2 regions of the Halomonas profundus genome follow, and region 2 is predicted to be linked to the other one. Evidence: predicted binding sites of a transcription regulator. Region 2 holds the regulator's gene; the other holds the start of a gene.
What was found. The regulator PhoB, encoded in region 2, activates phosphate uptake and scavenging genes when phosphate is short. The targets are predictions, from matches to a motif close to TGTCATANNNNTGTCANA.
Positions count from the first base shown of each region.

Region 1: the regulator PhoB is predicted to act here: its motif matches at 8,569-8,586, upstream of LMS44_RS14995 (DUF6482 family protein).

Region 1 covers NZ_CP086344.1:3,288,903-3,304,653, reverse strand. Annotated here, with positions in the region: gene LMS44_RS15055 (BCCT family transporter) at 1-90, opposite strand, end outside; tRNA gene LMS44_RS15050 (tRNA-Leu) at 410-496, opposite strand; tRNA gene LMS44_RS15045 (tRNA-Leu) at 542-628, opposite strand; tRNA gene LMS44_RS15040 (tRNA-Leu) at 693-779, opposite strand; gene rnr (ribonuclease R) at 1,029-3,446, shown strand; gene rlmB (23S rRNA (guanosine(2251)-2'-O)-methyltransferase RlmB) at 3,449-4,234, shown strand; gene rpsF (30S ribosomal protein S6) at 4,454-4,831, shown strand; gene rpsR (30S ribosomal protein S18) at 4,865-5,092, shown strand; gene LMS44_RS15015 (hypothetical protein) at 5,105-5,956, shown strand; gene rplI (50S ribosomal protein L9) at 5,972-6,418, shown strand; gene dnaB (replicative DNA helicase) at 6,695-8,083, shown strand; gene LMS44_RS15000 (hypothetical protein) at 8,191-8,484, shown strand; gene LMS44_RS14995 (DUF6482 family protein) at 8,670-8,972, shown strand; gene LMS44_RS14990 (thiol-disulfide oxidoreductase DCC family protein) at 8,988-9,386, opposite strand; gene LMS44_RS14985 (cryptochrome/photolyase family protein) at 9,383-10,972, opposite strand; gene hemH (ferrochelatase) at 11,103-12,194, shown strand; gene LMS44_RS14975 (putative monovalent cation/H+ antiporter subunit A) at 12,425-14,764, shown strand; gene LMS44_RS14970 (Na+/H+ antiporter subunit B) at 14,757-15,188, shown strand; gene LMS44_RS14965 (Na+/H+ antiporter subunit C) at 15,207-15,554, shown strand; gene LMS44_RS14960 (Na+/H+ antiporter subunit D) at 15,551-15,751, shown strand, end outside.
Region 2 covers NZ_CP086344.1:5,146,230-5,161,980, reverse strand. Annotated here, with positions in the region: gene LMS44_RS23530 (NAD(P)/FAD-dependent oxidoreductase) at 1-468, opposite strand, end outside; gene LMS44_RS23525 (chorismate--pyruvate lyase family protein) at 606-1,181, shown strand; gene ubiA (4-hydroxybenzoate octaprenyltransferase) at 1,217-2,107, shown strand; gene phoB (phosphate regulon transcriptional regulator PhoB) at 2,233-2,922, shown strand; gene phoR (phosphate regulon sensor histidine kinase PhoR) at 2,925-4,211, shown strand; gene LMS44_RS23505 (hypothetical protein) at 4,523-4,837, shown strand; gene LMS44_RS23500 (hypothetical protein) at 5,489-5,791, shown strand; gene LMS44_RS23495 (hypothetical protein) at 6,269-6,619, shown strand; gene LMS44_RS23490 (copper chaperone PCu(A)C) at 6,712-7,206, opposite strand; gene cysZ (sulfate transporter CysZ) at 7,294-8,049, opposite strand; gene phoU (phosphate signaling complex protein PhoU) at 8,128-8,853, opposite strand; gene pstB (phosphate ABC transporter ATP-binding protein PstB) at 8,885-9,700, opposite strand; gene pstA (phosphate ABC transporter permease PstA) at 9,694-11,118, opposite strand; gene LMS44_RS23465 (ABC transporter permease subunit) at 11,115-12,230, opposite strand; gene LMS44_RS23460 (PstS family phosphate ABC transporter substrate-binding protein) at 12,365-13,252, opposite strand; gene LMS44_RS23455 (acyl-CoA thioesterase) at 13,461-13,877, shown strand; gene LMS44_RS23450 (TRAP transporter substrate-binding protein) at 13,957-15,051, opposite strand; gene uvrD (DNA helicase II) at 15,183-15,751, opposite strand, start outside.

The sequences.
Region 1 (15,751 bases), 1.9 Mb from region 2:
CTCTAAATTGATATAGCTGGCAATGACTGCAGCAAATAGAACAAGAAATGTTGGCCAGAAGACCAACGGTCGCAGCGATTTCATCGGCATACCGTTTTCCCTTTATCGTTATTGCTATGCATGAACTTCATGGCATAACAACCTAACGTCATTCCAATCCTGATATAAAGCGAAGACTCGGAATGGGGGTATGCGCTGAATGCATGGGCCGCCGATGGATTAGCAGGTCATTAAAGACAGCAAACGCTTGGAGTTAAAATCTAAGATATGCGCGATCAGGAAGCCAGGATTTGAGGCGACTTAAATCCGGTGGAGATAAAGGGATGTATAGGAGATAAAAAAGGGGGGTAGTGAGAGTGGCAGAAAATCTGAAGATACTATGATGATGCGGACTGGCCCATGTAAGTCATGGTGCCCAGGAGAGGACTTGAACCTCCACGTCCATACGGACACTAGCACCTGAAGCTAGCGCGTCTACCAATTCCGCCACCTGGGCGCATCATCTAACGCTTGGATTAACTACTTACTGTTTGTGTTCGTATGGTGCCCAGGAGAGGACTTGAACCTCCACGTCCATACAGACACTAGCACCTGAAGCTAGCGCGTCTACCAATTCCGCCACCTGGGCGAACACAAACCTTGCCTTGCTTAACACCGTACTGCTCATACCAATAGATAGCATAAAAGCAGTTTGGTGCCCAGAAGAGGACTTGAACCTCCACGTCCATACGGACACTAGCACCTGAAGCTAGCGCGTCTACCAATTCCGCCATCTGGGCAAGTGGCGCGTATAATACCGGGGTGATGGTTAAATGCAAGACCCCTAACGTGCTTTTTATAACGCAAATTGTATAAACAACGTCTAAGACGGTTGGGTGATTGAACGTGCAGCGCTATACTGCGCCTATGACTAAACAAAACCCTATTCATTTCAGCCTATCAAGCGTTGAAATATCCAGCCCGCAACGCAACGCGTTTGCGCCTTTTTTATGCCTCTCGCAAATGACGCCATCAAGGATGTTGATCGCATGAAGTATTGGACGTTAAGTGATGATCCGCACGCCGAGCGCGAGGCGCATAAATATGGCAACCCAGCGCCAAGCCGGGAGTATTTGCTTGCAGCCTTAGAAAGCTATGGCAAGCCGATCACTCACGAAAATATGAGCCGCATGCTGGGGCTGGAAGACGAAGAACTTATAGAAGCCGTCAGGCGCCGCTTGGCGGCGATGGAACGCGACGGTCAGGTGCTGCGTGACCGGCGAGGCGCCTATGCGCTGATCGACAAGCTCGATCTGGTCAAAGGCAAGGTGCTGGGGCACCGAGACGGCTTTGGTTTTCTGCTGCGCGATGATGGCAAAAAGCCAGACCTGGTATTGCCCCCGCGCCAAATGCGCCGTGTTTTTCACGGTGACCACGTGCTGGCGCGCATTAGCGGACGCGATCGCCGTGGTCGTGATGAGGCGACCATTGCCGATGTGATTGCACGCAACACGCAAACTATCGTCGGCGTTTACCGTAGTAATACGCCTGAGTTTGGCATTCTAATACCGGAAAATCCGCGTATCACTCAGGAAGTGATTATTCCTCATAGCGCCTGCGGTGGCGCGAAAGATGGCCAGGTGATCTCGGCCAAAATCGTTCAGCAGCCGGCCACCCGTGTACAGCCGGTAGGTGAGGTAATCGAAGTGCTGGGTGAGCGTATGGATCCCGGTATGGAAATTGATATTGCGATTCGCAGTTACGATATTCCTGCAGAATTCCCGCCTGAAGTGCTCGACCAGATCGCCGGCATTTCAGCTGAAGTGTTGGAAGAGGATAAGCAGCACCGCGTTGACCTGCGTGACGTGCCGCTGGTTACCATTGACGATGAGTCTGCCAAAGACTTCGATGATGCTGTGTGTGCTTGGAAAACCAAATCCGGTAGTTGGAAACTGCTCGTCGCCATCGCGGACGTTTCCCACTATGTACGCCCAGGCACGCCGTTGGACGACGAAGGCCGCACACGGGGCAACTCGGTCTACTTCCCTGGTCAAGTGGTTCCCATGCTACCGGAACTGCTGTCCAACGGGCTCTGTTCGCTGAACCCACACGTGGATCGGCTGGTGCTGGTGTGCGAGATGAATATTTCGCAAACCGGTGCGATTAGCCGCTACCGCTTCTACGAAGCCGTCATGAACTCCCACGCTCGCCTGACCTATAACAAGGTGGCCGCGATTCTCGACGATAAGAGCGAAGACGGTGAGGCGCTAAGGGCAGAGCACAGTGAGCTAGTTAAGCCGCTGAAAAATCTGGAAGAGCTTTACTACTTGTTGCGCGAAGCGCGTGCCGAGCGTGGTGCGATCGATTTTGACACCACTGAAACAGCAATCATCTTTAACGATGAGCGCAAAATCGAAAAAATCGTTCCACGTAGCCGTAACAATGCTCACAAGTTAATTGAAGAGTGCATGCTGGCGGCCAACGTGGCGACTGCGCGCTTCCTGGATAAGCATGATTTGCCAGCGCTTTACCGTATCCATGAGCGCCCGACGCCGGAGCGGCTTGATAAGCTGCGCCTGTTCTTGAATGAGTTAGGTCTTGCTGTCGGCGGCGGTGATATGCCCACTCCGCAGGACTACCAGGCACTACGTGAAACGATTGCCGACCGCCCTGACTTCGATATCATTCAGACGGTCATGCTGCGCTCAATGAATCAGGCGGTCTACTCACCGCAAAACGAAGGCCACTTTGGCTTGGCCTACCAAGCCTACGCCCACTTTACCTCGCCGATTCGCCGCTATCCCGACCTGCTGGTACACCGCGCTATTCGTTCGGTGATCCGCGGTCCGCGCCAGACCAACACGGTGTTGCGCGTAGAAGGTGCGCCGGTTGAGCCGCCCAGCAAGTGGTGTCCGTATACCTTCGAGCAGATGCTTGAACTGGGTGAACACTGCTCAATGACTGAGCGCCGTGCCGACGAGGCCACTCGTGATGTAGAGAGCTGGCTGAAGTGCGAGTTTATGTCCGACAAGCTCGGCGAAATGTTCGAAGGTACCATCGCCTCCGTCACTCAGTTCGGTCTGTTTGTGCGTCTGGATGAGTTCTACGTGGAAGGCTTGGTTCACGTGACGTCGCTGCCTTCGGATTATTACCACTACGAAGCTGAGAAGCACCGTCTTAAAGGTGAGCGCACCGGCACGACCTACCGTTTGGGTGATGGTCTTACCGTCCAAGTGGCGCGTGTCGATATGGACGATCGTAAGATTGACTTTGGGCTGGGTGATGAAAAGCCGCGCCCACGCCGCCAGCCGCGTAAGAGCCGCGGTGGGGAAGGGGGCGCTGGTGCTAAAGGTGGTGGTGCTAAGGCATCTGGTAACAAACCATCCAATAGCGAGAAGCCTGCTACGCGTCGCGGCCCACGCCGTACGCGAAATGGCCCACGCAAACCATCACCGAATAAGGGCTGAGTATGAAGTCGGCGTCTTCACGGCGGGGCCCCAAGACCCCTGATGGTTTGGATCAGGTATATGGCGTTCATGCATTGCAAAGCCTGTTAGACAGAGGCGAAGCGCCCCGAGAGCTTTGGGTGCAGCAGGGGGCAGGGAGCCGCTTAAAAGAGCTGATTACCCAGGCCCAGGCGCATGGTGCTCGAGTAAAAGAGCAGCCCCGGGATTTGCTTGATCAGCTAACCCAGGGGGCGGCTCATCAGGGAGTGGTGGCGTTTTGTCCGCCGTTAACTCCTGAAGGTGAAGAGTCGCTCTGGCTTAAGCTACGCGCCTGGCCCTCGAATACACCACCGCTGTTGCTGATTTTGGATGGCGTGACAGATGTGCATAACTTTGGTGCCTGCCTGCGTAGCGCGGATGCCGCCGGTGCCCACGGCGTGATTGTGGCGAAAGATAAAGCCGCACCGCTCAATGCAACGGTGCGTAAAGTCGCTTGTGGCGCCGCCGAAGTGGTGCCGGTTTATCAAGTGACTAACTTGGCTCGCACCCTGGCCAAGCTAAAAGATGCCGGTGTCTGGATAACCGGTACGGCTGGTGAAGCTGAGGCCAGCGTTTTTGACATTGATATGACCGGCCCCACCGCGCTGGTGATGGGGGCGGAAGGCAAGGGCATGCGGCGCTTGACTCGCGAAGCCTGCGATAATCTTGCCAAGCTTCCCATGGCGGGGGAGGTCTCTAGCCTTAATGTCTCGGTGGCTACTGGTATTTGCCTGTTCGAGGCTGTCCGTCAGCGCCAGCTTGCAAGTTAACCGCCGTGCTACTAAGATACACGCGCCCGTTTGTCTGCAAGCGGGTGTTAGCTGTCGTTGAAGTATTAGCTTTTGCTGAAATGAAAAGTTCTGTTTGATGCCCCTGTGGCCGCCTAGCGCGGTGGCGGAGCACTTCAGTTAACTCCTTGCTTCCCTGTCGTCGTTTATTGCGTTAAGCAATGGCACACAAAGGAAGCTGTCAAACCGCAAGGAGATCCCATGCGTCATTACGAAATCGTGTTTATGGTCCACCCGGATCAAAGCGAGCAGGTGCCGGCAATGGTCGAGCGCTACACCAGCATCGTTACCGAAAACAGCGGCACTGTGCATCGTCTAGAAGATTGGGGCCGTCGTCACTTGGCTTACCCAATCAACAAGATCCACAAAGCCCACTACGTGCTGATGAACGTTGAATGTAGCGGCGAGACTCTCGACGAGATCGAGAACATCTTCCGTTACAACGACGCCATTATCCGCAGCCTGGTTGTTCGCTGCAAAGAAGCTGTTACTGAAGCTTCCCCGATGATGAAACCGGCAGAAGAAAAACGTCCGCGTCGCGAAGAAAAACCGCGCGCTGAAGAAGAAGAAACTGCCTGATTTTATTCACTGCACGTTTTAAGGAGCTAGTCCATGGCACGTTTTTTCCGTCGCCGTAAGTTTTGCCGCTTCACCGCTGAAGGCATCAAGCAGATCGATTACAAAGATCTGGACACGCTGAAGGCTTACATCACCGAAACCGGCAAGATCGTTCCAAGCCGTATTACCGGCACCAAAGCACGCTATCAGCGTCAGTTGGCGACCGCTATCAAGCGTTCGCGTTATCTGGCACTGCTGCCCTACTCCGATAGCCACCAGTAAGCGTTTAACGTGATGCTGGCACTAGCCCGATGGCTAATGCGGGGCACGCCTTACGCTGCAGGCGGGGCGGCCTTGGCAACGCTAGTGCCTTGGCTGTTCTGGTTAGGAGCAGCCATCGCTGCGTTGATGACGCTGCGCAGAGGTTTTGCCCCTGCGCTACCGGTCATCATCGCCGCAGCACTACCAGCCGGTTGGTGGTGGGCTCAGGGTGATGTGATTCCGCTTGCCAGCTTACTGCTGGTTACGCTGATGGCCGTTATCCTGCGCGAGAGGATGCGTTGGGGGGAAACCTTGATTGTGGGGACGTTGGTCGCCTCTGTCATGGTTCAACTCGGCATCTTCAGTCCGCCAGGTGGCACTGAGCTAATGCTTGAGCAGTTGCGAGAAGGTTCAGAAGAAGTGGATCGCATGCTCACGGAATTTGCCAATCAAGGCTACGATACTCAAACCATTGCCGCACTGGTGGTGGGTGGAGTAACCGGGCTTGTGGTGCTGTTGGCAGCCATAGTGTGCTTGGCACTTGCGCGGAGTTGGCAAGCTGGGTTGTACAACCCAGGTGGCTTTCGCGAAGAGTTTCACGCACTGCGCTTGACCCCTAAAGAGCTAGCCGTGCTGGTCGTCATTGGGGTGATAGGTATGCTGCTAGGCGCTCATGCGCTGGCGATGCTTGGTTGGATTCCGCTGTTGGTAGCTGGCGTTGCGTTAGTGCACGGGTTTATTGGAATAAAGGGGATGAACGGGCTGTGGCTGGTAGCATTTTATGTGCTACTGATCACGACCTGGCCCACGATTCTCATTGTGCTGCTGTTGGGGCTGATTGATACATTCGCGAACGTTCGCGCACGCCTTGCCCGCAGCAACTGACAAGAGGTTTACGAGATGGAAGTCATTCTGCTCGACAACATTGGTAAGCTGGGCGGCCTGGGTGACAAGGTCACCGTGAAGCCTGGTTATGGTCGTAACTACTTGGTGCCTTACGGCTTAGCCGTACCGGCCACCAAAGACAACATCGAAGCGTTTGAAGCACAGCGTGCTGAGCTCGAAGCGCAAGCCGCTGAGCGTAAGGCAGAAGCCGAAGCGCGCGCTGAGCAGCTAAACGATATCGAACTGTCTTTGGTTTCCAAAGCAGGCGATGAAGGCAAGCTGTTTGGTTCTATTGGTCCGCGTGACCTGGCCGACGCGATTTCCTCTGCTGGCATCGATATTGCCAAAAGCGAAGTCCGCATGCCAAATGGCCCAATTCGTCAAACTGGCGAATACGACATCACTCTTCACTTGCACGCTGAAGTGGATGCCGTTGTACGCGTAGTGGTAGTTGCAGAGTAATTGAGCGAGTAGTTAAGTTAGTAACGACGTAAAGTCGTTACTAACGGCAGCTAATACAGCTGCCTCAAAAGGCGCGGGGTTTCTCCCGCGCCTTTTGTTTTTCCGGGTATCCGCTAGTTCTGGATATTCGCTATTTTTTGGGCGTTGCCAAAACTATCCAGCCCATCTCCCGCTGGGTATTTTAAGACAACGCCTTGATCATGTTGGTAGTCGCACCGCATGCGGCTAAGATAAGCATCTTCACCGGCTACGCAGTAGTGTTTAAAGGAGCTCGCTATGCAGGACCAGCCTTCTGCTGATACAGAAACGGCAGCGCTAAAACTGCCGCCGCATTCATTAGAGGCGGAGCAGTCGGTACTAGGCGGGCTCATGCTAGACAACCAGGCCTGGGATAACGTTTCAGAGCGGTTGGTCGCTGATGACTTCTACCGCTATGAGCACCGTTTGGTGTTCAACGTGATGATTCATCTGGCTGAAGCCGGTCAGCCGCTGGATGTGGTGACGCTTTCTGAAGCGCTGGAAGCGCGTGATCACTTGGATACCGTAGGCGGCCTGGCGTTTTTGGCAGAGCTTGCTCGTAACACGCCCTCTGCCAGTAATATTCGCGCCTATGCTGATATCGTGCGTGAGCGGGCAACGCTGCGCAAGCTGATCCGTGCGGCTAATCAAATTGCCGATAGTGCCTTTACTCCCCAGGGGCGCCCGGCTGATGAATTGCTTAACGAAGCCGAGCGGTTAGTGTTCCAGATTGCCGAGGAGCGCCCCAAAACGGGCGGCCCCATTGGCATGAGCGATCTATTGACCAAGGCGGTGGATCGTATTGATGAGCTGTTTAATCTGAAAGGTGAAATGACCGGGCTTTCCACTGGTTTTCGTGATCTGGATGAAATGACCACCGGGTTGCAGCCATCCGATATGGTGGTCATCGCCGGTCGACCCTCGATGGGTAAAACGACCTTCGCTATGAACCTGGTTGAACATGCGGTGATTTCCAGCGACAAGCCAGTCATGGTGTTCTCCATGGAGATGCCCGCAGAGTCGCTCATGCTGAGGATGCTGTCTTCCCTGGGCCGAATCGATCAAACCCGTGTGCGTACCGGGCAACTGGAGGACGAGGATTGGCCGCGTTTAACCTCAGCGGTTAATCTGCTCAAAGACAAACAGCTGTTTATCGACGACACCGCGGCCTTGTCGCCTAACGAAATGCGCTCAAGGTTGCGCCGTGTGGTGCGTGAACATGGCAATATCGCACTGGTCATGATCGATTATCTTCAGTTGATGCAGATCCCTGGCTTTAGCGAAAACCGCACCGGTGAGATTTCCGAGATTTCGCGCTCCTTGAAGGGGTTGGCGAAAGAGTTTAACTGCCCTGTGGTAGCTCTTTCTCAGTTGAACCGCTCCTTGGAGCAGCGCCCCAACAAACGCCCGGTTATGTCGGATCTGAGGGAATCTGGTGCGATCGAGCAGGATGCCGACGTCATTGCCTTCGTTTATCGCGATGAGGTCTATAATCCAGATAATCCCGACAATCAGGGGATTGCTGAGTTAATTATCGGTAAGCAGCGTAATGGTCCTATTGGCACGGTGCATATGGCCTTTATCGGCAAATATACCCGCTTTGAGGATTTGGCCCCGGATAGTTACGGCCAAGCGTTCGGCGACTAAGTTAATGATGACTGGTTTGTGATGACAGGCTAGTGATAAGTAGCTTGAGGATGGGGGGCGAGTTCGTATAATGCCTCACCCACGATATGTAAAAACGGGAGCAGCAAATGGCAGGTGGATTTCGGCGCGGTAACCGGCAGCGTCTTCCTAAGTTAGAAGGTCGCGGTGAGCTAGAGGCGATAGAGCGCGAAGGCCCTTTTAAAGAGTGGCTAGGTATGCCGGATCTTTATCGCTACCATTTAGTGGTCGCAGGCGAGAAGTATAGTTACCAGACTGAAGATGGTGAGCTGCCTGTGACGGTGGGAGATAAGGTCGTGTTCCGCTACAAAGAGACTAAAGGCGGCAACTGGATTGACCGCAATTCGCTTGGCAAAGCGATCGACCCCTCTGAATATCAATGATCGATTGATATCTTGACCTGCCGGTCAGGAACTCTCTTGCGATATTGACCTCCTAGCTATTAATGTCTAGTTATTGCTTATTGTCATTACATTGCAATGACAGGGCAATAGAAGTGTCATGGGGCGCAGTCATGCTGTGCCCTGATGACATAACGTATGAAATAGCCAAATAATAGGAGGGAACCATGGAACTTAAGGATCTTAAGCAATTTGTCGCCAATCACGACAATTTTGAAATTCGCGTGATTACCCATTCGGGCAGCCGTTTTTATCAGGTTGAGCTGGAAGACGTTGAAGGCGAGCGTCATATGCTGACGCAGCGTACCAAGCCAATGCTGTTTCGCTCGCTAGATGATGCCTATATGGATCTCAAGCGCGCCGGGATTCATCGCGCTTACCTGGTACAGCATGTGCCCCACGATGAAGTGATAGGCCGCGACGCGCACTATAGTGAGCCGCTCACATCGCGTATGCCGCTTGTTTTTTAACGCTGCTCTCACCCATCAACGTTTAGCCTGACGCTTTTCCCACCACTGCCCAAGCCGAATTCGGCGACGGGCAAAAAACCGGTAGCCGGCATTCATTATGCCGTGTACTCCCGGAAAGCATGAAAACCTCACCAGCCGCCGATAGCCCAACACTGCATAGAGGGCACGGCTGGCATCCATGCCGATATACCATTTCCCTTGGCTATCACGCAGGTGCAACTGGCCCATCATGGCGTTAAAGTCCTGCCCATACGCCTGAGCGTTAAAATCACGTGCCTGGATATCTACCAGCGCGATGTGTTCCCGATGGCGATGCTTTTCCAGCCACGCGACTTCCTGTTGGCAAAAGGGGCAGTGACCATCGTGAAATAGCATAACTGGCGGTGCAGCATGTAGTGGCGTGTAGCGGCTCATGGTGACTCCTGGTTGGTATTGGCCGAATAACCTGCTGTGTGGTAGGGCTGCCCGTAGCCAGGCGATGTTTCCAATTGATCCAAAAAGTGCTCAGCCTGTTGGCGGATAGCCTCGCGCTTCTCATCGGCCATGCGGTTGAGGGAGCCGTAAATCAGCTTCATACGAGGGTTCTTACTCAGGCGCTCAGCGTTGGTTTCGAGAAAGTGCCAGTAAAGGCTGTTGAAAGGGCAGGCTTTTGGCCCCGTGACCTGCTTGGGTGAGTAACGGCAGTGCTGACAATGGTCGGACATTTTGTCGATATACTTGCCCGACGCACAGTAGGGCTTCGAGCCCATTAAGCCGCCGTCGGCATGGAGCACCATCCCCAGCGTATTAGGCAACTCTACCCACTCACTGGCATCGGCATAAACCGCCAAGTACCAGTCGCATAGCGCCTCAGGTTTAACTCCGCATAGTAAGGCGAAATTGCCTGTCACCATCAGTCGTTGAATATGGTGGGCGTAGCTATTGTCGATGGTCATCTGAATAGCGCGCTGTAGGCAGCGCATATCGGTATCCGCGTCCCAGTAAAACGCGGGCAGATCGCGCTCAAAACCTAGCTGATTAGCGCTTTTGTAGCTGGGCATCTGTGTCCAGTAGAGCCCTCGCACGTACTCGCGCCAGCCAAGTATTTGGCGAATAAACCCTTCGACGGCGTTGATCGGCACGTCGCCGTCATAGTAGCGCTGCTCGGCGGCTTCGCAGACTTCATGAGGCGACAGCAAGCCGATGTTCATCGCGGCTGAGAGCCGCGAGTGATATAGATAGGGCGCTGAATCGCTAATCGCATCCTGATAGCGGCCAAAATCAGCCAGTCCATGGTCTATAAAATGCTTTAGATCCACTAATGCCTGCCGCCGTGTCACCGGAAGGTTAAAGTTCGCCAATGTGCCCATATGATCGCTAAAGTGGCGCTCGGCATCAGCCAGAGCGGCTTTTGTCAGTGCATCCTGGCGATGTTGAGGTAGCTCAGGGAAATCCAGTGCGGCTTTGATAGGCTGGCGATTGTCGTGGTCAAAATTCCATTTGCCGCCAACGGGTTCGTCGCCCTCCATCAAGTACCCGGTGCGCTTGCGCTGTTCCCGGTAAAAGTACTCAAGGCGCAGCTGTTTGCGTCCGCTTGCCCATTGGCTAAAGTCATCGGGTGTGGTGAAAAAGCGCTCATCCTCAAGTAGTCGCCACGGAATCGTTGCGTTTTCGCGCTGCTGCATCGTCTCCCATAGCTGCCATTCGCCAGGTCGGGCAACGCGTATCTCATTGCAGCCGTACTGTTGCGCGATGCGTTCGGCTTCCTCAATAAGGGAGTGGCAATTATCTGCATCATCCAGCGCGCTGTAGTGCACTTGAAAGCCTTTTTCGCGCAGTGCCTGGGCAAAGTGACGCATGGCGGCCAAAAAGAGGCCAATTTTATGGATATGATGGGGCACATAGCGCGCCTCTTCGCCAACTTCGCATAGGGCAACCACGGCATTGGCGGGCGCGTCTCGCAGCGTTGTGAGTGAAAACGAGAGCTGGTCGCCGAGCACTAAAAGCAAAGGCTTGGACATAAATTGGCCTGTAGTTATACAAATAATGCCGATAGTATAACTTTATGCCGCCACTTTGCCGAAAAGTGATAAGATTTAATTAATTGATAGATGTACTGAGCACCATCGTTATTTTTCAGGAGCATGAGTAATGACCGAGAATGTCGTCAAGGATCAGCCGGGCGAGGGCCGCTTGGCCCATGCACCCAGCGAGCATCCGCCGGTAGCGCGCGCCAAGGTGGGTGTTGTGCTGGCAAACCTGGGAACCCCGGATGCCACCGACTACTGGTCAATGCGTCGTTACCTTAATGAGTTTCTTTCTGATAAGCGTGTGGTCGACTATGCCGGTTGGAAATGGCAGCCGTTGCTACAGCTGATTATTTTGACCAAGCGTCCGTTCTCATCGGGCAAGGCCTACCGGGGAATCTGGAATAACGAGAAAAACGAAAGCCCGCTGCTAACAACGACGCGCGCCCAGACCGAGAAGATGACCGCACGGTTAAAGGCGCTTTATGGTGACGATGTCGAGGTCGATTTCTGCATGCGCTACGGTAATCCCTCGACGGAAAGCGTGCTGACGCGATTAAAAGAGAAGGGCTGCGAGCGAATCGTGTTTTTTCCGCTATACCCTCAGTACGGTTCGCCCACCACGGCGACGGCGAATGATCAGGCGTTTCGCACCCTGATGAAGATGAAGTGGCAGCCTTATATACGTACGGTGCCCGCTTATTTTGAACATCCTGCCTACGTTCAGGCGTTGGCCAACTCGGTACAAGAAGCCTACGACGGTTTCTCGACCCGGCCGACCAAGCTGGTGGCCAGCTACCATGGCGTTCCCGAGCGCTACCTGATGGAGGGTGATCCTTACCACTGTCAGTGCCAGAAAACGACGCGCCTGCTCCGTGAGAAGCTTGGTTTTAGCAAAGAGGAAGTGGATACCGCTTTCCAGTCGCAGTTTGGCCCTGAAAAATGGGTCGGCCCACAAACCGTTAAGCATGTGGCAGAACTCGCCGAGCAGGGGCATAAGCACATTGCGATTATGTCGCCTGCCTTCTCTTCCGACTGTGTTGAAACCTTGGAAGAGATCGAAGAGGAGATTCGCGATAGCTTTATGGAAGCGGGTGGCGAAACGTTCAGCTATATACCTTGCCTGAATGATCGCGATGACCATATTGAGGCACTGTTAGCAGTCATCAACAATGAATTAGCAGGATGGCTATCGGCCCCAAACCCTAGCGTTTAGCTAGCTACTCGTCATAACTGAAAGCTAATAGCAGCCGCCCTGCGAAATTAATCGCTGTGCGGCTGTTTGCGTTTAAGCGTTTGACTGGTCAGTCAAAACTGCCTGTTATATGGTGTACAACTTTAGAATCACTATTATTCAACGCTGGCATATTATTGGCAAGGTAAGGTGTCTAACCGCTAGCGGCTGTCTTGGTGGTGAGCCTTTCGTTTTTCAGGAGGTTTCGCTTGATACAATTTGCCGTTTTAATGGGGTTCGTACTGGCGGCGCTATCGCCAATGTTAAACCACTGGTTCGGCCAGCGTGCCAGCCTAGTATTGGCTCTATTTCCTGCCGGATTGGCGGCGTGGTTGGCACTTCAAGCCCCTGAGGTCATTGAGAACGGTAGCCTGCTTTTAGAGTGGCAGTGGGTGCCTTCTCTGGGAATCAGCCTTACCTTCCTGTTGGACGGTCTATCGTTACTCTTTGGGTTATTGATTACCGTTATGGGGGCCTGCGTGCTGGTATATGCCGGCGGCTACCTTAAAGATCACCCTGATCTTGCCCGATTTCACATCGCCTTGGTCGCCTTCATGGTGTCGATGCTGGGGCTGGTACTAGCTGACGGCCTATTAACGCTATTCGTTTTTTGGGAATTGACCAGCATTACCTCCTATTTGCTGATTGGTTTTAACCACGCTGATATCAATGCACGTAAATCAGCGCGGCAGGGCTTATTCGTTACCGTGGCGGGTGGGTTAGCATTAATGGCTGGGCTGGTGCTGCTAGGGATTGCCAGCGGTAGCTGGTCGCTGGCGGAGATTCTCGATCAGGAGGCTGACCTGCGTGAACATGCACTCTACACGCCTATGCTGATCTGTTTGCTACTGGGTGCCTTCACCAAATCGGCGCAGTTTCCGTTTCACTTTTGGTTACCCAACGCCATGGCCGCGCCGACTCCGGTTTCGGCTTACCTGCACTCGGCCACCATGGTGAAAGCGGGTATTTATCTGCTGGCGCGCTTACACCCGGAGCTGGGTGGCACTGCGATGTGGGTTGGCGTTCTTTCCGTGGTCGGCGCAACCACTATGCTGGTGGGTGCGTTTTTAGCGATTCATCACACCAATATCAAAAAGCTGCTCGCTTACTCGACCATTATGGCGCTGGGCACGCTGACGATGCTATTGGGCATCGGCACCGAGTACGCGATGACCGCGTTTGTTACCTTCCTGCTCGCGCACTCGCTGTATAAAGGGGCGCTGTTTATGGTCGCCGGTATTCTCGATCATGAGACCGGCACGAAAGATGTCACCCAGATGGGCGGGTTACGCTCAGTGATGCCGCTGACTGCCACCATTGCGTTGGTGGCTGCGCTTTCGCTTGCCGGTGTGCCGCCGCTACTCGGTTTTATCGGTAAAGAACTGATGCTTGAATCAGTTCTCGGTGCCGATAGCTTCCGAACACTACTGGTGCTGTTCGCCTTTCTGGCATCTATTTTAACTATCGCCGTTGCTTTCATTGTGGCGCTACGTCCTTTTTACGGTAAGCGTCACCAAACCCCGCTTGAACCACATGAAGCCCCGCCTGGTATGCTGCTTGGGCCCGCGTTGCTCGCACTAGGGTCGCTACTGTTAGGCTTGATGCCCGCTGTGCTGGGTGCTGATGCGTTGTTAACGGCAACCGCCACTGCTATATCCGGGCAAACAGTAGAAGTGGCGCTGTCGCTTTGGTATGGCATTAACGTCGCGTTGATAATGTCGATCGTTAGCCTTGGTTTAGGCTTTTTGCTGTTTAGGCGTTGGGACAGCGTGCGTGGCAAGCTCTCTGTATTGGCACCGGTGATGCGCCATGGCCCCGAGGCTGGGTATGAAAGCATGATGAATGGCATTGTGCACTTCTCAGAGTGGCAAACTCGGCTGCTCCAAAACGGCTATATGCGTAACTACATTTTAGTGATGTTAGCGACGCTTATTGCACTGATCGGTAATTCAATTCTATTACGCCATTCGCCTGTGTTTGCCGTTGACCTGGATGTGCGTTTTCACGAGGTAGTCGTGGCTGGCACTATGGTGATGGGGGCACTGTTTGCGACCATTTCTCGATCGCGGCTGGGGGCAGTGGTTTCCGTGGGCATCATGGGTTTTTCCATTGCATTGATTTTTGTTCTGTTCAGTGCGCCAGATTTAGCGATTACCCAACTGCTGGTAGAGACCTTAACGGTTATTTTGCTGGTACTGGTGCTGTTTCGCCTGCCACGCTTCTCGAATCTTTCCACCAGCTTGGAGCGCATACGCGACGGCGTGGTGGCCGCTATGGTGGGTATCTTGATCTGCCTACTGATTATGACCTCCTGGAGCATTCAACAGTTTGAGCCCATTTCGACCTACATGATTGAGAACAGCGCGCCTTTGGCGTATGGCCGCAACATCGTTAACGTCATTTTGGTCGACTACCGTGCCCTGGATACCTTAGGTGAGATGTTCGTGTTAGCGCTTGCCGCCATCGGCGTGATCGCCATGTTAAAGCTACGCAATAACACCAAAACCACCGACAGCAGTAAAGTAGCTGCCAAGGAGCCTTACGATGGTTAAGTCAGGCACGATTATTCTTAATACCGCCGCACGGTTTTTAATGCCGCTGCAACTGATGTTTTCTATTTTCCTATTGCTGCGAGGGCATGACGAGCCGGGCGGAGGATTTATTGCCGGCTTGGTAGCGGCAGGGGCGTTTACGCTGTATCTGTTTGCCTTTGGTGTAAGTGCCACCAAAGAAGTGCTGCGCATGGTCGACCCCCGAGACCTGATTGGGGTTGGGCTATTGCTGGGAATGATCTCGGTAGTGCCTGCCTGGTTTATGGGGCAGCCATTTCTGACAGCCCAGTGGTGGACTATCCCGGTTATCGACTTTAAAGCTTCCACGCCGCTGATTTTCGATGTAGGCGTCTATTTTGCTGTGCTGGGTTCGGTCACCGGCATGGTGATGACGCTTATGGAGGTCGACAAGGATGAACCTTGAGTTAACAGGAGGCACAGCATGGAACCATTAATGGCAGTGGCGATTGGCCTGCTGTATGCGACGGCTATTTTTATGATGTTGCGTCGTTCTATCGTCAAACTGGTGATTGGTCTGATGCTGCTCTCTAATGCCGCCAATTTACTGATTTTTACCACGGCGGGCATGACCCGTGGAGCACCTCCGCTTATCCCTGAGGGGATGATGCTGCCGCCCAGCGGGGTAGCCGACCCCTTACCCCAAGCGGTTGTGCTGACGGCCATTGTGATTGCCTTTGGGGTGCTTGCCTTTGCCGTGGTATTGATTCGACGCGCCTACGAAGTCGTTAAGGCTGATGATCTCGATAAGATGAAGGATACTGATACGTGAGGCCTGAAGTTGCTCTTCCCGTCCTCTTGCCCCTGCTAACCGGGGCAGTTTCCTTGTTGTTTTGGCGCGCGCGCCCCATGCAGCGCTTTTTGGCGGTGGCAGGTAATGTTGCGCTACTCATGGTTAGCCTGTGGCTGTTTGTATCTACGTTGTCAGATGGCTATGTCACCATGCAAATGGGTAGCTGGCCAGCTCCC
Region 2 (15,751 bases):
AGGGCCCTGGCCTAGCGCCGTGTGAAAGCGGCGGTAGTCATCCAGGTCGTTAATGGTAAAGCAGCGTGGGGCTACGCTGGGTTCAATGCTGAAGGGCACCCGTGGTGCAGCGCCAGTGGCCAGTACCAGTGTGTCGTAGCCGAGCACCATGCCGCCTTCGAGCAGAATTGTTTGGTTATCCACATCCAGTGCGGTTACCTGGGTGTGGATAACCATTTGGGCATTTAGCTCTTCGCCCAGGTCAGTAGCGCTGCGCTGGGCTAATTGTTCGGGCACCAGGCCCTTGGCGAAGCCGGTGGAGAGCAACGGCTTGCTGTAATCATCGCCGCTGTCGGCGCTCACCAGCGTTATTGAGCGTTGGTCGCCCAATCGGCGCAACGCCCGGGCAAGGCCAACCCCTGCCATTCCAGTGCCAATAATCACCAGCGCAGAGTGCGAAGAGGTTTTCTGTGTTTGGGTGGCGGGCATGCAGACACCAAAAAAGTTGCTAAATAAGGTTGCGAAAAAAGAAGCGCTAAACCGAGTCGTTAAAAAAGTCGCTGAAACAAAAGCCTTTCAGTGCTCATGTTACACTAGCCAACCCGTTAATTGCCCTGGAGAACTCGGTGACGGCTGCTGCTTTTCGGCAAACTCCTCTATTTTCCCGCTGGCGCCCGATTGATGCGGCGCGCCCGGCGATGAGTGCTTCCTGGTGGCAGTGGGTTGCCTCCACCGACTCGTTAACCGCCCACTTAATGGTCGCAGGTGGCGAGAAGCCGTTTCGAGTACGACTGTTGCGCCAGGGGGTTGGTTGGCCGCGCCAGGATGAGGCTCAGGCGCTGGGCATTGGTGCCAAGCGTTACGCCTGGCTGCGGGAAGTGGCGCTGTGCTTAGATGGAACGCCATGGGTGGTGGCGCGCTCGGTCGCCCCGCTTTCACAGGTAAAGGGCCAACGGCTAGAGTGCCTGGGCGAGCGCTCGCTAGGTAGTTGGCTATTTCGCCAGCCGGGTTTAGTGCGTGGGCCATTGGAAGTAACGACGCATTCCCCCCAGTTTGCTAGCGTCAACGGCATACAGGAAGGCTGTGCCTGGGGAAGGCGCTCTGTTTTTTATCACGGCTGTAAGCACGGCAGTCTGTCGTTATTAGTGCAAGAGTATTTTTTGACGGCGATGGCGGATGATCTTGGCCTGCCTTCGCGCTAGGCTAGCGCCTGCATCTTATTCTTCGTGAGGTAAGCATGGATCGTTCACTGTTGCGGCCGAAGGGATGGGCTCGCGTGGCAGATTTTTTACAGCTGATGCGCTTGAATCGGCCGATAGGCACATGGCTTTTGATGTGGCCGACGCTGTGGGCATTATGGGTGGCTGCGGAAGGTGTACCAGGGCGAAATGTGCTGCTGATTTTTGTGGCCGGCGTTTATGTGATGCGCGCTGCGGGCTGCGTGGTCAATGACTATGCGGATCGCCACTTCGATGGGCATGTGAAACGCACAAAACAACGTCCGCTAGCGACGGGCCGTATCAGCGAAACCGAAGCTCAACTGCTGTTTATCGCCCTGGTGGCCGCTGCGTTTATTCTGGTATTACTGACCAACTGGTTTACGGTGCTGCTCTCGCTGGGCGGGGTGCTGCTGGCGATTATTTATCCGTTTATGAAGCGCTATACCCACTTTCCTCAGGTGGTGCTGGGCGCGGCTTTTTCCTGGGCAATTCCGATGGCTTTTGGCGCCGTGCTCGGCCACGTGCCGCTGGAAGCATGGCTGCTATTCTGCGCTAATGTGTGCTGGACAGTGGCCTACGATACCCAGTACGCCATGGTCGATCGCGACGACGATTTAAAAATTGGCATTAAATCGACGGCCGTGCTGTTTGGAAATGCGGATCGTTTGATTATCGGCTTACTCCAGCTAGCCACCCTGGGGTTGCTGGCTTGGGTAGGCTGGTGGGTTGGTTTAGGTGGTTTCTTCTGGTTAGGGCTAGCGGCAATGGCAGCGACTTTTCTGCATCAGCAGCGCTTAATTCGCGACCAGGAGCGGGATGCCTGCTTCCAGGCGTTTCTCAATAATCACTGGTCGGGACTGCTGATTTTTGCCGGTATCGCGCTAAGTTGGTGGCCTGCGGCTGGCTGATCGCGGCGGTTGTCATGTAATTGTCATCAAGTCATGGTGTTATCGTCACTGACATGTCATTGATCTGTTTATCTTTGAACTGTTTTTCTTTGAACTAGTTTCTTTGAACACCGTGAGGCTCTGGTATGACCGCCAAGACCGTTCTGATTGTCGATGATGAGGCGTCGATTCGCGAGATGATCGCGGTAGCGCTGGAAATGGCTGACTATCGCGTGCTCGAAGCGGATAACGCCCAGGATGCTCATGCCATGGTGGTCGACCACCAACCCGATTTACTGCTGCTGGACTGGATGATGCCCGGCACTAGCGGTATTGAGCTGGCGAGACGCCTAAAACGTGAAGAAACCACCGCTGAAATCCCGATTATTATGCTCACCGCGAAAGGCGAAGAGGATAATAAAATTCAAGGGCTTGAAGCCGGTGCCGATGACTATATCACCAAGCCTTTTTCACCCCGGGAATTGGTGGCACGGCTAAAAGCGGTGCTGCGCCGTGCGACGCCACGTGGCGTTGAAGACCCGATTGAGATTAACGGCCTGCTGCTTGATCCGGTGAGCCACCGGGTAAGTGCCCACGGCAAAGCGCTGGAAATGGGCCCCACCGAGTACCGTTTGCTGCAGTTTTTTATGACTCACCAAGAGCGCGCTTACACACGTAGCCAGCTGCTTGACCAAGTGTGGGGCGGCAATGTTTACGTTGAAGAGCGCACGGTCGATGTGCATATCCGCCGCTTGCGTAAAGCGCTGGGCGACGTGCATCAAAACCTGATCCAAACGGTTCGGGGTACCGGTTACCGTTTCTCTGCACGGGTGTAAATGTGCGTTTATGGAGTCGTGAGCTGTGGCGAATAGCGTGGCTGGCCACGCTGGGCACTTGCTTGGGCTGGCTGTTGGGCTCGGCTGGGCTGGGGCTTGCAGCAGGGCTTGCGGGATGCTTGTTTTACCACTTACGACAGTTACGCGAACTCTATTTGTGGCTCACCCTCCACCCTAACGATGAACCGCCTGCCGCTCGCGGGATGTGGGGCGAGCTATTCGATCGTTTATACCGCTATCAAAAAAGTCAGCGCATCACCCAAAGCCGTCTGCGGGCTACTTTGGCACGTATTCAAGAGTCGTCTGAAGCAATGCGTGATAGCGTGGTCATGCTTGATCGCCACGGTGATTTGGAGTGGTGGAACAGCGCCGCCACCGCCATGCTGGGGCTACAAACCGTCCATGATCGTGGTCAACACATTACCAACCTGCTGCGCGACCCGGGCTTTATCAGCTATTTTAATTCGCGTAACTACAGTGAGCCGTTAACGCTCACCTCACCGATTGATGAACGGCGAATCCTGCAGTATCAAATTACCCTCTACGGTGACGACGAACGCTTAGTGATGGCTCGCGATATCACCCGCTTGCATCGTCTTGAGCAGATGCGGCGCGACTTTGTCGCCAACGTTTCCCATGAGTTACGTACGCCGCTGACCGTTCTCTCCGGCTATTTGGAAACCTACAGTGATATCTCCGACCAGCTTCCGCCGCGCTTGGGACGTAGTATTCAGCAAATGCAGGAACAGACCCAGCGGATGCAGAATCTGGTTAACGATTTATTGCTGCTCTCGCGTTTGGAAATTGACCAGGGCGGCCAAGATCATCATCCACTGTCACTCGAGCCTTTACTGCAAAGCGTTTGTGATGATGCGCTGGCCCTATCGCATCAACGTCATACCATCACCGTCGCCCTTGAGAGCGATGCCCGACTGTTAGGCAGTGAACAGGAGATTCGCAGCGCCGTCTCTAACCTTGCCTTTAATGCGGTTCGCTACACGCCTGCTGGCAGCCAAATCACCCTGCGCTGGAAAGCTAGCGCTACTGGTGGCGGCTATATCGATGTGGAAGATAACGGTGAAGGGATTGATCCCGTTCATATTCCCCGACTAACAGAACGCTTTTACCGTGTTGATAAGGGGCGCAGCACTGCGACTGGCGGCACAGGTTTAGGCTTGGCGATCGTTAAGCACGTGCTGTTGCGCCACGATGCGCAACTACAAATTGAGTCCCTTCCCGGCAAGGGTGCGTTGTTTCGCTGCACCTTCCCCCCCTCGCGTCTTGTTTAATTTAGCAAGTCATCCCATTGCATAATATTTGTAGCAATGTGCAATATTGGCATGCAAGGTTGGCAAAGCTTTACCCATGTGCCATTTTTACACAGCTTAAAGCGTTGTGTCGTGACTCAGTCGATGCCTTTTTGGCATAACTTATTTTTAATTAAGAGACTGATTTTGTTGTTTTTATTTATATGCTTAAGTTTTTTGGCATGCCTTCTGCAGAGTACAGATTGAAGGAAGATGACCGCAGGAATTGCTGGCTTCTCAGTAAGCCTTTCTTTCTTCATTAAGCGGTACTAAACAGCGATCGGAGGTAGGATATGACGTCCAAGGATTTTCTCAAGAAAGCTGGCATTTTAGGTGTATCTTTTGGTCTGATGGCAAGCCCATTAGCTTTTGCACAAACCGATGAAAATTCGGCGATTGACGAAAACCAAGGTATTACCGCTGACGAGCAACCGATGGATTCCCAAGGTACCGGTAGTTCAACTGGCAGTGATACAACAGACATGACTGACGATTTAACCCATGACGAAGGTGATGGTGCCAGCGACATGGATCCGCAATCAAGCAGTCACTCAGACGATGCTGAGTATGACAAGGATGAGCTTGTAGAAGAAAATGGCGGTAGCTAATTATCAATGACCTTTTAGATATCATTAAAAGCTTTTTCAGAGAATGAATAAGCGATTAACAGGATGTTACAAAAGCAAGAATGCTTTTAAGATTCACGGATGAATCAGTAGGCAATCAGAACACTAGTCAGGGTTAATTCCAAGGTTGGAGCCCCGCACAAGGAGTGGAAGCTAGCGTTAGTTATTACCTATAGCCAATTCTGATATCGGGCCCCGCAATGCGGGGCCTAATTTTTGCTGCCTACTTTTTATCTCGCTTATCCCCCCGCTACTTTCTCCCCTATCTTTTCCGCCGATCTTTCTTTGCGCCTCTCTATCCAATGCCATGTCTTGTTTTTTATGAATTGATGCCGTAGCGCTTTGTTGGCATCGAGCCTTTTATTTTGCTGAGTGTGTCATAAAGGCACAGACAGTTTTGCGCATGTGTCATTAGTGCACATGTAATTAGCGTGCTTTTGTTTTTAGCGGTGTATAATTGTGCGCAATGTATTTATTTTAAATTATTGATTTATATGGTTATTTTATTTTTATAAGAGAGTTGGCATTACATATGCTTTCTAGAGGTAGTGAAGCTAGCCGCAGTGAGATCTGGCCAGAGAGCCCTTCTCACTTCACTTCAGCGGTATCAAACGGTTACCAGGAGTAAATAGTATGTTTAACGATTTTGTTAAAAAAGCAGCCGTCGTAGGTCTCTCTTTTGGTTTGCTGGCAAGCCCGCTTGCCTTTGCCCATATGTCCATCGAAGCCAATCAAGACTTCACGGTTGATGACGAGCCCATCCAGGCGCAGTCTCATCACACATCCGGCCAAGCAGATTTTAGCCCATCTGATCTAATGTACGACGAAGGCGACCGTCCTAATGTCATTAAGGCAGATTCTCATCGCACTAGTAGTCAAGTGGACTACACCGCTAAAGATTTGACCCAAGACGTAGGTGATGGAAACGTTTGGTAACAAAAATTTGCAATTCTGAAGAAATATATTACGATTAACACGTGAGCTAAACACGCGAAAGCGTGTCACACCGATACGGATGCATATCGATTCAAGGAATGAATCAAACGACAATCAGAGCGTTGGTCAGGGTTAAATTCCAAGGTTGGAGCAGCCCCGCAAAAGGAAAGGAAGCTAGCGCTAGTCATTGTCAAAGTCTTGTGTCCTTAGACCCTGCTGATGCGGGGTCTGATTTTTTGTGGCATCCAACACCTCTCCCACACTATTCTTGTTTTAGTTTAAGGTACGGCTTTCTAGCGGAGCCTAATTTCATTGCGTCGCTATTTATACACTGCCCATCATCAGCCTGCCGGTGGGTTATGTCTCAGGCATCCGGTCTCACAATCATTTTGACCGTAAAGGGTGAGCTAACTTTTTTGACGCCTAATATGCAACGCAAAGCGTAATAGCCGTTCTAATCATCGATGAACGGAATCCATGGATAATGAGGAGAACATCTTGCTGTTAAAAGAAATGAGCCAAAAAGTCGCCATAGTAGGTATTGCTTTTGGTTTGGTCGCGAGCCCCATGGCGATGGCGCACTCATCTATTGAACTGAACCAAGACCGCACCGCTGGTCAGGATGTCATTAACAAACCTGAGTCGCATGCAGCTTCCAAACCATCTCATGTCTCTGCGGGCGACTTGAACCGTGACGAAGCTGATAGCTTGGACTTTTCGCCTTCCAGTAGCCGTCCTTCTACGGCTGAAAAAGGGCCTACTTCTCGCCAAGAGGGTTACACTCCTGGAGAACTCAACCGGGATGAAGGTGATAGCACCGACTGGTAAATAATAGGATAAGTGTAACTGCTAATGTAAGCGTTACTCGCTAAAAACCCCGCTTCGGTGGGGTTTTTGCTATGTGTTAAAAGCCAACGACATCAGTGGTGATGCCCATCAGCAGCTTCGCTACCGTCTTGGGCGCTCTGTATCCAGACCTCGATGTCTACGTCACCTTGTTCAGCGAAGGTGAGCGTGAGGGGAAACCGCTCACCCTCCTTCAGCGGCTCGGTTAAGCCAATCAGCATTAAGTGAAAGCCGCCACCAGGGCGCATGGTATAAGTCTCCCCTGCCTCGACACGAATCTCGTCCACATGCCGCATCTGCATCATATCGCCGTCCATTTGCATATCGTGCAGCTCAACGTTGCTGCTCGCAGGACTGCTCGCGCCAACCAGAGTGACGGGGCCTGAAACGGCGGTGATATCAAGGTAGGCGGCACCGTTTACCGCACCCGGTGGGGTTGGGGTAGCGAAGGGGTGCGCAATGCGAAGAGTCTCTGTTTTTACGTCGTGGGCTAACGCCATAGATGTCATCGAAATAGACATAGCGCCAATCAAGAGTACGCCACCCAGCCAAGCCATCGGTTTTATCATGCGGTGATTCCTTTGTTGTTGATTGAGCCCAGGATAGACGAACAAAACATAAAGGTAGCAAAGTGACGTAGCCTGGGTAATAGGCGCCTACTGCGGTGTAATGCCACGTGCATCGCCACGTTTGTCGCTACGTACGTCTCTATAATGGTCATCCCACAGCAGTACGGCACCCGCAACGGCGCCGGGAATCAAAAACAGGTTGGCCAGCGGAATCCAGGTAATTAAGGTCACTAACCCCCCAAAGGTGAGGCTTTGCCACCAGCGCTTAGAGAGCCGTTGGCGCATATCGGCAAACGTTACTTTGTTGTTATCCATTGGGTAGTCTAGATAAGTGATTGCCATCACCCAGGCAGAAAACAGTGCCCAGAGTAGCGGAGCAACTATATTGACGCCTGGAATCCAGCTAAGCACAAATAGGCCTGCGGCACGAGGCAGAATATAGGCGAGCTTAACAAACTCGCGTCCCACAGCATCGATGGCTGTTTTGGTCAGGTTTCGGTCATCAATGGGTTCGCGGCCAGTGGCTTGGATTTCAACTTTGGCGGCTAAAAAGCCGTAAAAAGGGGCTGCAATCAAGCTGGTAACCAGCGTGAAGGTAAAAAACACCACCACCAACAGGCTAATCACAAACAGGGGCCAGATAAGCCAGGATAACCAGTCAAGCCAAGCGGGTACCATGCCCATCCAATGGGCGAGCCAGCCATCAAAACGGTTGAGCACAAAGCTGAACATGCTCACGTAGACAATCAGGTTGACCAGAATAGGCAGAAAAACATAGCGGCGCATACCCGGTTGATACACACAGCGTGTACCTCGGCTAAGCGCAGTGACAGCATCCAGCATTTAGGTGAGCTCCTCGTGATTCCAACGTCCAGGCTGCGTGGCAGCCTGGACGTATTGCAGGAGGAAAGCCCCATCAGGTCAAGACTTTTTTGGCACCTGTGGTTCCAGTTCATCGGTGTCGCTATGGCGAATATCCAAACCTTTGACGAGATAGACCACGTACTCAGCAAGGTTATCGGCGTGGTCGCCTACCCGCTCTAGCGCGCGCAGTACCCACATGATGCTGAGTACTGACGTAATAGAGCGTGAGTCTTCCATCATAAAGGTCATTAATGAGCGCATAGCGCTGCTGTACTCGTCATCCACCAGTTCGTCTTCGCGTACGACCTGCATAGCCAGGTCGGTATCAAAGCGGGCAAAGGCGGTGAGCGCATCGCGCAGCATTTTACGTACGTGCTCGCTAATGTGACGCACCTCCACCAGGCCACGAATGGTGCTAGAACTTTCGCTCAGGAGCAGGGCGTTGCGGGCGATTTTACTGGCTTCATCACCAATGCGCTCTAAGTCTGAGGTGGCGCGGATGACGGCCAGCACCAGACGCAAATCGGAAGCAGCAGGCTGGCGGCGCGCCAGTACGCGGGTGCATTCGTCGTCGATTTGCAGCTGCAGGTCGTTGACTTGGCGGTCATTGTCACGCACCTGCTCGGCTAATCGGGTGTCTCCTTCCAGTAGGGCAAAGACAGCGTCCTGCACTTGTTTTTCCACCAGACCGCCCATGGCCATCAGGTGGGTTTTCAGCTCTTCCAGCTCCTGGTTGAACTGGCGAGAGATATGCTGGCTGTGAGAGTCGCTAGTAATATCCATGGAGCACTCCTGACGGTTCAGTTGCTAAGGCCTAGGTGATACGGCCGGTGATGTAGTTTTCAGTGCGTTGCAAACGGGGGTTGGTGAAGACCTGATCGGTAGGGCCGTATTCAACCAGCTCCCCTTGATGCAAAAAGGCGGTGTAATCCGATACGCGCGCCGCTTGTTGCATATTGTGGGTGACCAGGATCAGCGTCAGCTCCGACTTGAGGTTACGGATCAACTCCTCAATTTTGAGGGTTGAAATTGGGTCTAGAGCTGATGCTGGCTCATCAAGCAGCAGCACGTCGGGCTGTACTGCTAAGGTACGGGCGATCACCAGACGCTGCTGCTGGCCACCGGAAAGCTGCCAAGCGGAACGGTGTAGGCGGTCTTTCACTTCATCCCACAGAGCGGCGGAAGTTAGCGCCCACTCAATAATGTCGTCCCTTTTGCGCTTGGGCATGCGCTGTTGCAGTCGTAGCCCAAAGGCCACGTTTTCATAGATCGACATGGGGAAGGGGTTGGGCGTTTGAAACACCATCCCGACACGCCGCCGCAGCTCAGTCACATTCATTTGCGGGTCATGAATATCCTGCCCTTCCAGTGTGATTTGGCCGCTGTGGGTGACTGACTCATTAAGATCGTGCAAACGGTTAATTGCCCGTAACAACGTCGACTTACCGCAACCTGACGGGCCGATAAAGGCCGTTACACGATGCCGGGGAACACTGAGGGTTAACTCGCGCAATGCCTCTTTCCCCGCGTAGGCGAGGCTAAAGTGATCGATACTCAGGCAGCTGTGCTCGGACGAAAAGTGCGCCACTGGTGCCTGAGAGGTATTGGCTGAATGTAATGACGCTAGCATTCGTTTCCCCGTTGACGCCTAAGATAATGACGCAGAAATATGGCAGTTAGGTTAAGCACCAGCACAATTAACACTAAAAGTAGCGCTGTGGCGTAAACCAGCGGTATGGCAGCCTGCACATCTTCGCCGTGAAAGGCGGTATCAAATAAATGATAGCCAAGGTGCATGAACTTGCGCTCTAAATGTAGGTAAGGAAACTCACCATCGATGGGCATTTGAGGCGCCAGCTTAGCGACGCCAACCAGCATTAGCGGTGCCACTTCGCCGGCCGCGCGAGCTACTGCTAGAATGATACCTGTCAGCATGGCAGGGGCTGCCATGGGCAGTACAATGCGGGTGAGCATCTCTAAGCGCGTAGCGCCGAGCGCCACGGCGCCTTCCCGCTGCGCCTCGGGAATCCGCGCTAACCCCTCTTCTGTTGCCACAATCACCACCGGTAGGGTCAGCAGTGCCAGGGTGAGCGACGCCCATAACAGGCCGCCGGTGCCAAAGGTGGGCGAAGGTAGGGTATCGCTGAAAAACCACTCATCCAGCGAGCCGCCAATGCCGTAAACAAACACTCCCAAACCAAATACGCCATACACAATCGACGGAACGCCCGCCAGGTTGCGCACACCAATACGTACCAGCCGGGTCAGCCGCCCCTGGTGAGCGATTTCATTGAGATAAATAGCGGCCAGCACCCCAAACGGGGTCACCATCACCGACATTAAAATCACCATCAGCACCGTGCCAAATATCGCGGGCCAGACGCCACCGTCGGTATTGGCGGCCCGTGGGCCCTCACTCAGAAACCGCCAAACCGCATCCCCCCAGGCGAGCGTTTTCTGCCACACGCTCATGGCATTGGGAGCCTGAGCGTTCGCCACGCTGGCCAGCGGTTGGCGCAGGGTTTGGCCGTCCACGGTGGTAAGCAGCAGTTGGCTATTCTGGCGTTGGCTGGCGGGAAGTGCCAATAAAGCGTTTAATCGCTGCCAGGCAGCGTCTCCCTCCCAGCGTTGATCATGCTGCTCAATGGCCACCAAGCGGCCAATAAAGTCACCCCAGGGGCTGCGATCAAGACGAATCAAATCGTCTGGCTGGGCGCGCTCGGCAATTTCATCAATCGCCACCCAGCGCCAGCGAACGCCCTCTATATCCTGGTTGCCGGTAAAGTAGAGGCGTTCATCCCCAGCTCGCTGAGGTAGCGCGACTTCGCGCACAGCTTGACCAGCAAAGGTTTCACCCGAGTCAAGGGTGACCTCTTCCAGCGTAGCGGGCCAAAAGTGCCCTAGCCCGCGTACCAGCAGTAGCGCGAGTAAGGCGCCCAGCATCAGCAGGGAGAGCGCTACGCTGGCTGCGCAAAGCCAGGGCCATACATCATTTACCCGGCTAAAGCGCCGGCGGCGAGAGGCGGTGTGGGTCGCAGAGTTCATCATGTGCCCCCCATCTGGCGGAAGCGGCGGCGTAAACGCTGGCGGACGACCTCGGCAAGGGTGTTGACCAGAAACGTGAAGATAAACAGCACCAGTGCAGCCAAGATCAGCAGATGGTAGGTTTGGCCACCGGGTGACGCTTCAGGCAGCTCAATGGCGATAGCCGCGGCCATGGAGCGCATGCCTTCAAAGGGGCTGGCGCTAAACAGAGCCGTATTACCGCTGGCCATAAGCACTATCATGGTTTCGCCCACCGCCCGGCCCGCACCGATCATTATCGCCGAGAAGATACCTGGGCCCGCTGCCACCAGCGCCACTTTCCATAGCGCCTGCCAGCGGCTGGCCCCCATCGCCTGGGCGCCCTCGATTAAGCTAGCAGGCACATCGGCGAGCGCGTCTTCTGCCAGTGAATATATGCTGGGAATAACGGCAAAGCCCATGGCAATGCCGACAATCAGTGCGTTACGGGTGGCGTAATCCATGCCATAGCGCTGGTCGAGTAGCTGGCGTAAATCACCGCCTAACCACTGCTGCTCCATCCAGGGCGCGAGCCATAGTGCTATCGCCACCATTACAGCGAGCCAGGGAACGAGCCAGAGGCCCGCCCAGGAGAGCGGTAAGCGGCGGCGTAGGCGTGTTTTGGCCCACTGCCAGAGTAAGCCGGCAAGCGCTGCGCTAAGCGGCAGCCAAATGATCAGCACCAAAGCGCTGGCGAGATGGCGTTCTACCCAAGGTGCCAAAATAAGGCCGGCAATAAAGCCCACCACCACACCGGGGATCGCCTCCATCATTTCGAGCGCGGGCTTGATCCGCGAGCGCAGGCGCGCTGACATAAACAGCGCGGAGTAGATGGCGGCCCCCAAGGCCACGGGAATGGCGAACAGCAGTGCGGCTAGGGCGGCTTTGAGCGTGCCCCACGCCAGGGGAGAAAGCTTAGCCAGCGCTAAGGTATCGCCAATCGCCAGCAGCGGCAGGGTTTCCCACACCAAAAAGACACCGATAGCCAGAATTGCCAGCAGCACGCCTATGCCGCCAGCGGTGATTAAACCGGTGGCCATGCGGTCTTGCAGTAGCCTAAGTGGCTGTCGAGAAGAGGTTAACCGAGGTAGGGTCATGTGGATATCATGGCAAAACCGAGGTGATCATAGCGCTGACCAATAGGTAGTGAAAAACCAGAATGTGGTGAAAAACAGTGCATAGACAGGATCCCTACCCTAAGACAATTATGTGTCAGTTAGATGACAGTGATTTACCACCTCTGTTGTGCACTAAGGACACTGGAGGTTAATGGTACAAAGCCGGATGCGCGCGCAATCTGCTGGCCCTCATCGGACATAATCAACTTGAGCAGTGCCTGCTCGGCGGGGGGTAAGTTCTCCCCCGGCGGTAGGTTCACATAGAGGTAAAGATAGCGCGACAGCGGGTAGTCACCGCTCTGTATCGCCGCTTCATCGGGCGGTATCGCAATGCCATCATCGTTATACAGGCTCAATGCATGCACGGCTGGGGTGAGGTGGTTAAACCCCGCATAGCCCATCGCATTGGCAGATTCGCCAACGGCCGCGACCACCGCCGATGAGCCGGGGTGTTCACTAATGTCGTCACGAAAAAGACCGCCACATAACGCCCGCTGTTGAAATAGCCCATGGGTACCCGAGGCAAGGTTACGCCCATGCAGCGCAATGCTACCAAATGACCAGTCACGGGTTGCCGATAGCTGCTCCCAGCGCCTGATCGGCGTTTCGCCACCGCAGGCCAGCGAGGTTGAGAAGATCGCATCAACCTGCTGGCGGGTCAGAGCGCGCAAGGGGTTATGGCGGTGTACGACTACAATCAGTGCGTCACGGGCGACTTTTAATTCCAGCGGTGGATAGCCATAGCGCTCAATAAAGTTATCACGCTCTTCGCTGGTCATCGGACGAGACATCGGGCCTAGCCGGGTGGTGCCAGCCATCAGCGCCGTGGGCGCACTGGCTGAACCACTTGCTTGAAACTGCAGCTTCACGTCAGGATAGCGGGTGGTGAGGGTTTCACCCCAGCGCAGCATTAGCCCTGCCATAGTGTCGGAGCCCACCGCGCCCAAGGTGCCGCTAATAACTGTTGGCTGCTGCCCCCAGGTCAGGGGCGTTATCAGCATCAGTATAAACGCCACTCCGCTCAATACGGTGCGACGGACGGCGGAAGTTAACCTCCGATTAATGAAAAGAGTCGTCAAACGAGTATTCAAACGAGCGTCCTCTTATGGTTAACTAAATTCATTCCTTTGTGTTGCGATGCAGCAACACCTATAAATAACGTGCCACGCTGCAACGTTTACAACAATAAACTGACTAAGCGACTAACTCATGACTCTTCTGGAAACCGATTTGGACGACGTACCCGCCCCTCAAGGCCAACTAACGTTAAAATTACTGGCTTCCCGCCAAGATACCAATTTTTATGGTGATATACCCGGTGGATGGCTGGTCAATCAAATGGATCAAGCGGCTGAGCTGGCGGCAGGCCGTGAAGCGGGGGGGCGTACGGCGACTGTCGCGATTGAAGCCATGGACTTTTTAAGCCCGGTGCGCGTTGGCTCAATGGTCAGCGTTTACACCCAGGTGCAAGAAATTGGTCATAGCTCGATCAAGATTGATGTGGAGGTTTGGGTGCGCCCTCCCCATGGGCAACGCATAGAGGAGCGCCAAAAAGTTACCGAGGCGCGCTTTGTGATGGTTGCGCTGGACGATAATGGGCGCATCCGAGCAGTACATAGCGACTAGCTCACTTCAACTTGAAATAGCAAAAGGGCGCTTAGGGCGCCCTTTTGTCGTGCTTGTCATTTACTTGTCTAGCGGCTCATTAACCGTCGACGTTATCGCGGTTCTTGAGGTAGGCGTATTCACCCACATCGCTGAACGGGCGCAGCAGCTTCTGGAAAGCCGAATAAGACTCGTAAACACGGCGAGACTCTTCGTCGCTGTCGACCTGGCGCTGGATGGCTTCCAGTGAAGAGGTGTGAAGCGCTGCCATTACGTCGTCAGGGAAAGTACGTAGCTGAACGCCATGCTCATCGACCAGAGTTTCCAGTGCTTGCGCGTTGCGGAAGGCAAATTCGCTGATCATGGCCAGGTTAGACGCCCGCGCCGCTTCGCGGATCACGTCCTGCAGGTCTTCTGGCAGGGAGTTCCAGGCATCCAGGTTGATCGTCCCTTCCAGTACCGCAGAGGGCTCGTTCCACGCCGAGGTGTAGTAGTAGTCAGCCACCTGATGCAGGCCGAATGCCATATCGTTATACGGCCCCACCCAGTCAGCGGCATCCAGCGCGCCGGTTTGCAGCGAGGTGAAAATTTCTGAGCCTGGCATAGTAACCGTACTGACGCCGATGCCGTTCATCGCCTCACCCGCCAGGCCCGGCAGGCGAAGTTTCAGCCCCTGCATGTCGTCGAGTGAGTTGATCTCTTTCTTGAACCAGCCCGCCATCTGCGTGCCGGTATTGCCCACGGCAAACGGCTTCAGATTGTGATTGGCGTAGATCTCATCCCAAAGCTCCTGACCGCCGCCGTGGTACAACCAGGCGTTCATTTCGGTAGTCGTCATACCGAAGGGTACAGCGGTAAAGAACTGTGAGGCAGCGACTTTGCCACGCCAGTAGTAAGAGGCAGAGTGGCCCATTTCAGCGGTACCAGCTGCTACCGCATCGAATACTTCCAGGGCAGGTACCAGTTCACCCGCGCCGTGGACGCGGATCTGCATGCGGCCGTTGGAAAGCTGTTCTACCCGGCGGGCGAAATCATTCGCACCAGTACCCAGGGCAGGGAAGTTTTTTGGCCACGAGGTGACCATGTCCCAGGTGAAGGTTTCTTGAGCGCGAGCACTTGAGGTGGTTACGAAGGGGGCGGCAACGGCCCCGGCGACGCCAAGGCTGGCAGTTTTGAGGAAGTGACGGCGTTGCATGGTGAGCAAAACTCCGGAGATTATAGGATTTTTTTGTCAGCGCGCACAAAGGCGCAATGTCCGTTCGCCAGTATGCGCTAAGCGGGTTTTAATCGGCAAGCCATTGCACTCAACGCCACGCGCGTAGCGGCTTAAAGCGGCGTTAGCTTAGCAAAACCAAGCACTAGCCATTTGACCCCTTCGCCTTCAAAGCTGACCTGTACCCGGGCGCGGGCACCTTCGCCTTCCGCGTTAAGAATAATCCCTTCGCCGAACACCGGGTGCTCAACCCCTTGGCCAACGTGCAGGCTGGGTATGTCGCCGTCGCTTGCGATGCTTTGCTGGGCAAAGGAAGTACGTGACGCGGTAACTGGGCGGGAAATATGCCCGCGCAGACGGACTTCTTCGAGTAGGTGCGGCGGTAGTTCTCGCAAAAAACGCGACGGGCGTGGAAACACTTCTTTGCCGTGCAGGCGGCGGGTTTCGGCGTGTGTGAGGTAGAGCTTCTGCATAGCGCGGGTGACGCCGACGTAACAGAGCCGGCGCTCCTCTTCGAGCCTACCCGGCTCTTCCAGGGACATCTTGTGCGGAAACAGACCCTCCTCGACACCGGCAATAAAGACGACGGGAAACTCCAGGCCTTTGGCGGAGTGCAGCGTCATCAGCTGTACGCTGTCCTCAAACTCTTCGGCTTCATGGTCGCCTGCATTGAGAGCGGCCT